Regions from separate parts of the Arthrobacter sp. JSM 101049 genome, predicted to be linked through region 1. Evidence: predicted binding sites of a transcription regulator. Region 1 holds the regulator's gene; the other holds the start of a gene.
What was found. Region 1 encodes Rex, which represses fermentation and respiration genes when NADH is low (regulators of the CRP and FNR family bind a similar motif). Its sites were predicted from a motif close to CTTGTGAANNNNTTCACAAG; they were not measured.
Positions count from the first base shown of each region.

Region 2: a site for Rex is predicted at 2,862-2,881, ahead of AB8M85_RS09460 (queuosine precursor transporter). Genes of this name have one in related genera too.

Region 1 is NZ_JBGFFC010000001.1:485,836-490,694, reverse strand. It holds gene AB8M85_RS02310 (HAD family hydrolase) at 125-943, opposite strand; gene AB8M85_RS02305 (glutaredoxin family protein) at 1,045-1,299, shown strand; gene AB8M85_RS02300 (redox-sensing transcriptional repressor Rex) at 1,296-1,943, shown strand; gene AB8M85_RS02295 (hypothetical protein) at 1,992-2,795, opposite strand; gene AB8M85_RS02290 (histidine phosphatase family protein) at 2,968-3,630, shown strand; gene AB8M85_RS02285 (TlpA family protein disulfide reductase) at 3,635-4,261, shown strand; gene AB8M85_RS02280 (cytochrome c biogenesis CcdA family protein) at 4,261-4,859, shown strand, end outside.
Region 2 is NZ_JBGFFC010000003.1:561-5,419, forward strand. It holds gene AB8M85_RS09450 (DUF6297 family protein) at 1-1,255, opposite strand, end outside; gene AB8M85_RS09455 (ATP-binding cassette domain-containing protein) at 1,252-1,941, opposite strand; gene AB8M85_RS09460 (queuosine precursor transporter) at 1,973-2,719, opposite strand; gene AB8M85_RS09465 (TetR/AcrR family transcriptional regulator) at 2,922-3,581, shown strand; gene thiD (bifunctional hydroxymethylpyrimidine kinase/phosphomethylpyrimidine kinase) at 3,604-4,431, shown strand.

The sequences.
Region 1 (4,859 bases):
CGATGGCGGGGTTCCCCACGGGGGGCCCCGCCATCGTCATGCCCGGCGTGCACGTCGGGCCGTGTCGTTGTTTTCGCCAACCGCCGGCCCCTGTCATGTCAGCCGGCAACCGGAAACAGTCCGGTTACCGGTGGAAGCGGCGCCGCATCATCTGCAAGCCCCGCCAGAGACCGTAGACTGCTCCCGAATAGGTGGCCGCCCGGATGCCAATGGTTGCTGCGCGACGGCCACGGCGGAAGTCGTAGACCGGCCAGTTGTGGGCCAGCGCATGGCGGCGCAGGCGGACATCGGGGTTGATCGCCACCGGATGCCCGACCACCGTCAGCAGGGGCACATCGTTGTAGGAATCGCTGTAGGCCCAGCTCGCCGACAGATCCAGGCTCTCCCGGGCTGCGAGTTCCGTCACGGCGGCAGCCTTGGCCGGGCCATGCAGGATCTCGCCGACCAACTGGCCGGTATAGACGCCCTCATGCTGGTCCACCACGGTGCCCAGGGCGCCCGAGAGGCCGAGCCGGGCCGCGATCACATCGGCAACTTCCAGCGGCGTTGCCGTGACCAGCCACACCGGGCGACCGGCATCGAGATGCGCCTGGGCCAGCGCTCGGGTGCCGGGCCAGATGCGACTGGCGATGAACTCGTCGTAGATCTCGTCCCCCAGCGCGGCCATGTCATCGACCAGGATTCCGGCAGCCAGGGCCAGTGCCTGGTCCCTGACCCGGTGGACGCTGGCCAGGTCCTCGCCGCGCAGCAGGAAGCTGGCCTGGTGGGCAGCGATCCACAAGGCGTGGCGGACGCTGAAGGCCCCACGGCTGTACATCTTGCGGGCCACCGCGAACAGGCTCGCACCGCGCATCATGGTGTTGTCGACGTCGAAGAATGCCGCGGCATGACCGGTCTGGGGCGGCTCCACGGGCACGGCGGCGGCTCGGGACTGCTCTGGCATCGGGCCAGTCTATCCGCCGGTGTCCGTGGGGCGCGATGCAGCAGGCGTCAACTGGGGCAAAGGGAGCGCCTCCGGACACCGGGGACCGGTAGGTTGGGACCATGGATTCTTCGCAACAGGAACCGCGCATCCGGCTGCTGACCAAAAGCGGATGCCACCTCTGTGCGGCCGCCCGCCAGACGGTGGAGGCGGTGGCCGCCCGGCATGGCGTCGACTGGGACGAGGTGCGCATCGACGGCGACCTCGATCTGCTCCAACGCTATGGCGAAGAGGTCCCGGTGCTGCTCGTCGACGGAATCCAGCGGGACTTCTGGGTCATCGACGCCGCCCGGCTCGAGAAGCTGATCGGGTCATGACAGGCGCGGAAAAGCTCCTGCCCGAGGCGACCCTGGGCCGCATGACGCTGTATCTGCGGGCACTCGAGGTCCTCCGCGCGGCCGGCCAACCCACGGTCTCCTCGGAGGTCCTGGCCGCCGCCGCCGGGGTGAATTCGGCCATTCTGCGCAAGGACCTGTCCCTGCTGGGGACGTTCGGCACCCGGGGTGTCGGATACCGGGTCGAGGTGCTCGCCGAGAGCATTTCGACGACGCTGGGACTCGAACACGGCTGGTGCGTCGCCATTCTCGGGGCGGGCAACCTCGGGAGGGCCCTGACGGGGTATGCGGGCTTCCAAGAGGGGGGCTTCCGCGTCGGGGCGGTCTTCGACGTCGCGGAATCGGTGGTCGGCCGTCGTCTGGGGAACCTCACGGTCCGCCCCGTCGCCGAGCTTGCTGCGGTCACTTCGCAGCTGGGCCTGAACATGGCGATCCTGGCGGTTCCCGGGAGCGCCGCCCAGGAACTCTGCGACCTGGTGGTCGCCGCCGGGATCACCAACATCCTCAGCTTCGCGCCGGTGCTCCTCCAGGTCCCGGAGGGCGTCCAGGTGCGCAAGGTCGACATGGCACGGGAACTGCAGATCCTGGCCTACCACGCCGCCTTCGGGGCCGGGCCCGGCGACTGAACGCCACCGGGCCCGGCGACTGAACGCCACCGGGCCGGGTGCCTCCCGTTACTGCCGGAAGCCGCCGTGCTTGTGCAGGGCCACCGCGCCGATGTACTGCGAGGAGGGCCGCAACCAGGCGCAGACGATGCCGGCCACCCCCAGGGCTATGGCGAGGAAGGCGAGCGGATCGAACGAGGAGAGCAGCCCGAAGAGGGACAGCGCGGCCAGGACCGTGCCGGTGATGCGTGCCCCGTTGCTGCCCTTGCGGATGAAGGTGGCGATGAGAGCGTAGATGCCCGCGCCGATCACCATGATCACCATGACCGCAATCTTCATCGGGCCGACCATGGACTGGATGTCCAGACCGGCGTCCTTGAGTTCCTGGTCCATGGCGGGGTCCTGCGTCGTCATGGCCTGGTTGAAGGCATCCACCACGACCGAATTCGGCACCAGGAGCAGGATCATGCCCTGGACCAGCGTGATGAGGCCAGCAGCCATGATCAACCAGAATGCGGCGTTGACCTGCATCGGCGGTGCCGGACGTGTGCCGGGCGCGCCATGGAAGGGCGGCTGGCCACCAGTGGGCTGCTGCGGGTAGCCGTAATACTGCTGGTTCGTGTACCCCTGTCCCGGTGGCGGGAGGTTCGGCTGCCCGGGTTGGCCGTAGCCCGGTGGCAGGTCCTCGGAGGGCTGGCCGTACTGGCCGTAGGCGGGACGGTCAGGGGCATTCTGGCCGTATTGCGGCGTCGGACCGGGGGCGCCGTCGGGCAGGCGTTGGCCGAACTTCGGCGGCTCGGGGACCGGGGGCGTGCCCTCTGAGGGCGTGGGATGCGGGTCGTCGTGCGGATCCTGCGGAGCGGGCGTGCTCATGGTCTGTCCTCCGATGGTGTTGCGGGCTGCGTACCTGATTCCCAGCGTAGTAGGAGCACCCCCGCTCGGGGCATCATCAGGAAGGCTGAATTCCATCCGGTTGTCGTCCCGGCGTGGGGCGTCTCACCCCCGCTTTTTAGGCGTGGCCGGAAACGTTTGAGAGAATGGCTGCATGTCTGCCGCCACCGTCCACCTGCTCCGTCATGGGGAGGTCCTCAACCCGGACAAGGTGTTGTACGGACGGTTGCCCGAGTTCCACCTGTCCGAGCTCGGCCGTGCCATGGCCGAGCGCGCTGCCGAGTACTTCGCGGCACAGCGGGACGCCGGTGCGAACATCGTGCACCTGGCGGCTTCGCCGTTGACCCGCGCGCAGGAGACTGCCGCGCCGACAGCGAAGGCCCTGTCTCTGGAGATTGAGACGGATGAGCGGATCATCGAGGCCGAGAACCACTTCGAGGGCCTGTCCGGCGTCAAGGGCCATCTGCGCCGCCCGCGCCATTGGCGGTACCTCACCAACCCGTTGCGTCCGTCCTGGGGGGAGCCCTACCGGGCCCAGGTCGAACGCATGATGGACGCGGTGGGGGACCACCGCGACCGGGCCGTTTCACTCGGCGGCCCCGGAGCCCAAGCCGTGCTGGTCAGCCACCAGCTGCCCATTTGGGTCACGCGCCTGGCCGCCGAAAACAAGCACCTGTGGCACGACCCGCGGCGGCGGCAATGCACGCTCGCCTCGGTCACCAGCCTGGATTTTGAGGGGGAACGGCTCGTCGCCGTTCGTTACACCGAACCCTGCGCTGACCTGCTGGCCAACGCGGCAAACATCCCCGGAGCCTAACGCCATGCCGTCCCGTCCTGCTGTATCCCCCCTGCCCGAACGCCGCCGGGTGCTGCGCGCCGCCGCCCTGTTCGCCGCCATCATCCCATTGGCCGCCTGCTCGGCCGAGGAGGACCCGCTGGCCAAGCAGGCCCGTGCGGGAAATGGCAAGAACTACATTGCCGGCGACGGTTCGGTCCAGGAATACGCGGCCGCCTCCCGGGGCGAGCCACTGGACCTGCAGGGGACGACGTATGACGGCGAGAACGTGGGCCCCGAACAGCTCACCGGCCATGTCACCGTCCTGAACTTCTGGTATGCCGCCTGCGCGCCTTGCCGGCTTGAGGCCCCGCATCTGGCCAAGTTGAGCAAGGCGTTCGAGTCCAAGGGCGTGCGGTTCTACGGGGTCAACGTCCGTGACGGCCAGGAGACCGCTGCCGCCTTTGAACGGACCTTCGACATCCCCTACCCGTCCATGCCCGACGCCGACGGCTCGATCCTGCTCTCGATGACGGACTATGTGCCGCCACAGGCGGTGCCGACCACACTGGTGCTGGACCGGCAGGGCCGCGTCGCCGCCCGGCTTCTCGGTGAAGCGGACGAGTCCACGCTCAAGGCCCTGATCTCCGACCTGGTTTCCGAGCCGGCGTGATTGCCGGGCTCGCCACGGCCCTCCCGGCGCTGAGCGCCCAGGCCAACCCCTTCGCCGAAGCCGTCCAGGACGGCTCGCTGCTGTTGTCGGTCCCGGTCGCCGTCCTGGCCGGACTCGTCTCCTTCCTCTCGCCCTGCGTGTTGCCGTTGGTCCCCGGCTTCCTGGGGTACGTCACCGGGCTGACCGGAGCCGACCTGGCCCAGCAGAAGCGCGGCCGCATGGTCGTCGGCATCGGACTGTTCGTCCTGGGTTTCAGCGTGGTCTTCATGCTGGTCGGTGTCGTCTTCACCAAGGTCTCCGTCTGGCTGATGTACCGGGGAGACTGGGTCACCCAGGTCCTCGGGCTGGTGGTCATCGCCATGGGCATCGTGTTCATGGGCGGGTTCTCCTGGCTCCAACGCGATCGCAAGATCCACCGTCGGCCACCGGCCGGGCTATGGGGGGCCCCCGTGCTGGGCGTCACCTTCGGGCTCGGCTGGGCACCGTGCATCGGCCCCACGCTGTCGGCGGTCCTGGCCATGAGCGTTGGCCCGGACGCCAACGTGACGCGGGGTGCGCTGCTGACATTCGCCTATTGCCTGGGGCTCGGCGTGCCTTT
Region 2 (4,859 bases), on a different contig from region 1:
GGCCCGGTACGCGTGCCGCCTCGGACGCGGCGGCCCCCGCCGCCTGGCCGGCCAGGATCGCGGCCACCGCAACCGCGGTACACAGCACGACGGCGGTGCCTCCTCCCTGGGCGGTCACGGCACCGGCCAGCAGGGCCAGGCTGGTCACCAGCCGGCCCCACACCCGGCCGGTGCGCACCAGGACCAGCGCCTCGGCGCGCAGCAGCGCACCCACCGGCGATCCATCGAACCGGGCGGGCAGCAGGCGCGACCAGAGGTCGCGGACGTGGGAGGTGCGCCGCGGGCCCCGGGCGAAGGAGCCCGCCAACGAGCGCAGGTCCAGCAACGCCAGCGAGTTCCCGGCCTGGCCGCTGACCCCTCCGGCGTCAAGCAGATCGGAGGTGCGGATGCGGGACAGCTGCGGACGCACCAGCAGCCAGCCCACCACGACCAGCGGCAGCAGCACCGCCGGGACCAGCCAGCTGCCCCACGCCGGCCACGCCGCCGGCAGCACCGGCCAGAGACCGGAGAACGGCGAGCGTGCCGCGCCCAGGGCACGGGCCATCGCATCGACCGCATACGCCAGCACCACCAGCACCCCGAGCAGCCCGAGCGCCCGGGAGAAGCCGCGCCGGAGCCCGGCGGCCTGGGCGCCCGCGGCCAGCAGGCCCAGCAGCACGAACTCCAGTCCCAGGCTCGCGGACCCGGCGGCCAGTTCGGCCAGCGGCGGCCCGGTGTAGCCGTAGGGCCCGGCGGTGCCCGTGGAGAGCCCCAGCGGCAGCCAGGCCACCGCCCCGACGGCACAGGCCCAGGCCAACCGGATCCGCAGCTGCCGGGCGAGCAGCGGGCCGCGGTCCACCGGCAGCGAAAACCACCAGAGGCCCTGGGCACGGTCCGCGGCGACCGGCCCCAGTCCCGCCAGCAACGCGGCGACGCCGAGCAGTGCGATCGTCAGCAGCGCCGACCCGGCGTCGGCAGCGGGGACGACGGCGATCCCGGGCCGGACCAGTCCGTCGGCACCGGCATCCCGCAGGCCCTGGGCCAGGAACTGCACGAGCCCCAGCAGGTAGGCCAGCAGGATCGCCGCGCCCAGGACGGCGACGTAGATGTCGCTCCAGCGCTCGGACTGCTCGCCCCGGCGGCGGTCGCGGCGCAACCGGCGCGTCGTCCGGGACGGGTCGAACCCGGTCGGCGGTCCCGCGGGCACCCATCCGGGCAGCCGGGGAACCCCGCCGGCGGCGGGTGGGGGTGCGGATCCGGTGGGCGGGACGCTCATGCGCCGCCGATCGCGGCAGCGCCCTCGGTGGCGGTGGCGAAGCGCAGACCGTCGCCGACGATGAGGCAGTGGTCGACCACGGTGGTGAGCAGGACGGCGTCGTGCGTGACCAGCAGCACGGCCCCGCCGTCGTCGATCCGGGCTCGCAGGCGGACGGCAAGCTGCGCACGCATCGGCGGATCGAGGCGTTGTTCGGGTTCGTCGAGCACCAGCAGCTCGGCCGGGCGGATGAGCCCGGCGGCCAGCAGCAGGCGGCGGCGTTGGCCGGAGGACAACGCCCCGGGCAGCGCGTCCCGGGCCTCGCCGAGCTCGAAGAACTCCAGCTCGCGTTCGACGGCTTCCTGGCCGTCGGGCACGCCGTGTCCGGAGACGATGAGCTGCAGGTGCTCCTCGACGGTCAGCGAGTCGAAGAAGGCGTCCTCGTCGAAGACCGCCGAGACCAGCCGGCGGTGGACGTGGGAGGTGTCATCGGTGAAGACGCCCAGGATGGCAGCCCGGCCGGAGACCGGGGGCTGGCGTCCGATGAGCGTGCGCAGCAGCGTGGACTTCCCCGCCGCGTTGAGCCCGACGATGCCCAGCGCATCCCCGCGGTCGAAAACCAGGTCCAGCGGGCCGCACACCTCAAAGTCGCCGTACCCGGCCACCAGTTCGCGCGCGGTCAGAAGCGGTGCATCCTGCGGGTCCATGCCTCCCACAGTACCGACCGCGGCCGTGCCCTCAGGCCGCGGCGTTTCCATACGTCGGCTCGTGGCGCTTGAACCAGCGGATGACCAGCGTGGTGACCGGGACGAAGGCGAACTCGACGGCCGTCTTGTAGACGAAGCCCACCAGCACGTAGTTCACGAAGTCGGGCACGGTCGAGATGCCGATCACCGAGGCGGCGATCGTGCAGAAGATCAGGGTGTCGGCGAACTCGCCCACGCCCGTCGATCCCATGAGCCGGCCGACCAGGCCCTTTTCCCCGAAGCGCTCCTTCATGCGCACCAGCACGTAGGAGTTCAGCGTCTGGCCGACCAGGAACCCGCAGAGCGAGGCGGCGACGATCTGCCACACCGGTCCCAGCGTGCGCTCGAGCGCTTCCTGGCCGTCATACCAGCCGGCACCGGGCAGGATGATGATGATCCAGAAGCAGAGGACCGCGAAGGCCGCCAGCACGAACGTGGTGATGATCGAGCGCCGGGCGGCCCTGAACCCGTAGACCTCGCTGACCACGTCGCCGAGGATGTAGGCCAGCGGGAAGAGGAAGAAGCCGCCGTCGGTGATCACCGGGCCGAAGGTCACGCCCTTGGTGGCGCCGATGTTGGACAGGATGACCACCACGGCCATCAGCGCCAGCACGGCGGAGAAGTAGGGGCTCCCGGCCGAGGCGAAAACGGCCTGGCGGACGCGGCCCGTGCCCGTGGGCTGCGGGGACGTCGGATGCTGGGGCAGGGTGTCGGCGCGGTCGCCGGAGGAGGCATGCATGGAGTTGTTCCCAATCTGGAAGTGGTTCGCCAGGCGCGGATTCCCCCGGGTCGTCCCCGGAGCCGTCGCCCGCTGTATTAGCACTTGACCTCTTCATTGTCCCACGGGCACGACGACGGCTCCCGCACCGGGAACCCGGACAGACTTGAACATGTTCAAAACCAAGTAGAATGGGTGGAATCCGCGTCGTTGCAAGGAAACCATGGACACCAAGACCGAAAAATCGGCTGCCACCCGTCAGCGGATCCAAAACGCCGCGTTGCAGCTGTTCCTCCGCGACGGCTACCGGGCCACCACCATGCGCGCCATCGCGGCGGAATCCGGCCTCTCGCTGGGCAACGCCTACTACCATTTCGCCTCCAAGGAAGACCTCGTCCACGGGCTGGCGCGCGCTCTCGTCGACGACCAGGTGCGTGCGGCCCGGCCGCGGTTGCGCTCGGGCAACAACCTGCAGGACAACATCCAGGTCGTCCTCGATGCCGCGCTGGACGCCGTGGCCCCCTTCCATGGGTTCGGGCCGGTGCTGATCCGCTCGGCCATCAGCCGCGACGACGAGGCGGCCGCGGCGTCCAAGGCCAGGGAGTTCGCCCTCTGGCGCCAGGCCGTCGGGGCCTCGCTGCCCCGGCCCCCGGCCGCCATCCGCGACGACCTGCCCGAGCTGCTCTGGCTGGCGCAACGCGGTCTGGTCATCTTCTGGGCCTACGACTCCTCCGCGGACGGGATCCGCAGCCGCCGCCTGGCTGCGAACATCGCCTCGCTCATGGCCCGTCTGGCAGTGCTGTCCCGGCTGCCGGTCGTCCGGCACATCATCGACGACGTCATCGGCGTCGTCCGCAACGTGGAGCGCGTCGACCGGGCCTGAAACGGCGCCTAAAATGGGGGGCATGACTTCCAAGCAACAGCAATCCTCCCCGGCCATCACGCTGGCGATCGCCGGTTCCGAGGCCACCGGCGGCGCGGGCGCGCAGGCCGACCTGAAGACCTTCCAGCAGCTCGGTGTCTTCGGCATCACCGCGTTGACCTGCATCGTCGCCTTCGATCCGAAGCAGAACTGGGACCACCGCTTCACCCCCATCGAGCCCCAGGTCATCGCCGACCAGCTCGAGGCCATCCAGGCCTGCTACGCCGGACAGCTGGACACCGTGAAGCTGGGCATGATGGGCAGCCCCGCGACCATCGACACCGTTGCGACGGCGTTGCGCGCCCAGCAGTGGCGCAACATCGTGTTGGACCCTGTGCTGATCTGCAAGGGCCAGGAGCCCGGCCACGCCCTCGACACCGACCAGGCGCTGAAGGCGAACCTGCTCCCGCTGGCCACCTTCGTCACCCCGAACCACTTCGAGGCCGAGTCGCTCTCCGGCACCACCATCACCTCGGTCGAGGACCTGGAACGCGCCGCGCGCATCATCCATGAGGCCAGCGGCGCCGCCGTGCTGGCCAAGGGCGGCGTCCGCCTGGCCGGCAGCGAGGCCGTCGATGTCTACCACGACGGCACCACCACCGAGATCCTCTCCGCCCCGAAGATTGGCGAAGTCGCCGTCTCCGGTGCGGGCTGCTCGCTCGCCGCCGCCATCACCGCCGAACTGGCCAAGGGCGCCACGCCACTGGACGCCGCCCGGACCGCCAAGGCGTTCGTCACCGCAGGCATCGAGCACCGCGTCGCCTCCCACGCCCCCTTCGACGCACTCTGGCAGGGTGGCGCGACCGCCTGAGTCCCCGGCCCGGAGCCCCGGCCCCGATCCACGCACGACGGCGGGAGCCGCACCGTTGTCCCGGTGCGGCTCCCGCCGCCATTTTCCCCACGCCATCGCCAGACGACCCGGGATTTTCGGTGACCATCAACGGCCGCTGTCGCCGCTTGACAACCTCCGCCCCGCAGTTTGCAACCGCCACCGCCCGGGGCCGCGCGCCGCGGTGCGTCGCGGCAGCTCTTTCACATATCTCCCCGTCCCGGAGGCACATGGCCGTCGAGCCCGCTTCCCGGCGATCCCCCGGCCCCGGAAGTGACCATAAATCCTTGTCAACATGGGCCCGTTCGACCGACGGAAAAACGTAAAAGAACTACTTGACTTGTGACCGCGGTCACTTAGGCTATGGCGTGGGGCGCAGGGGGTTTCGCCCCGCTGATGCCCCGAAAACA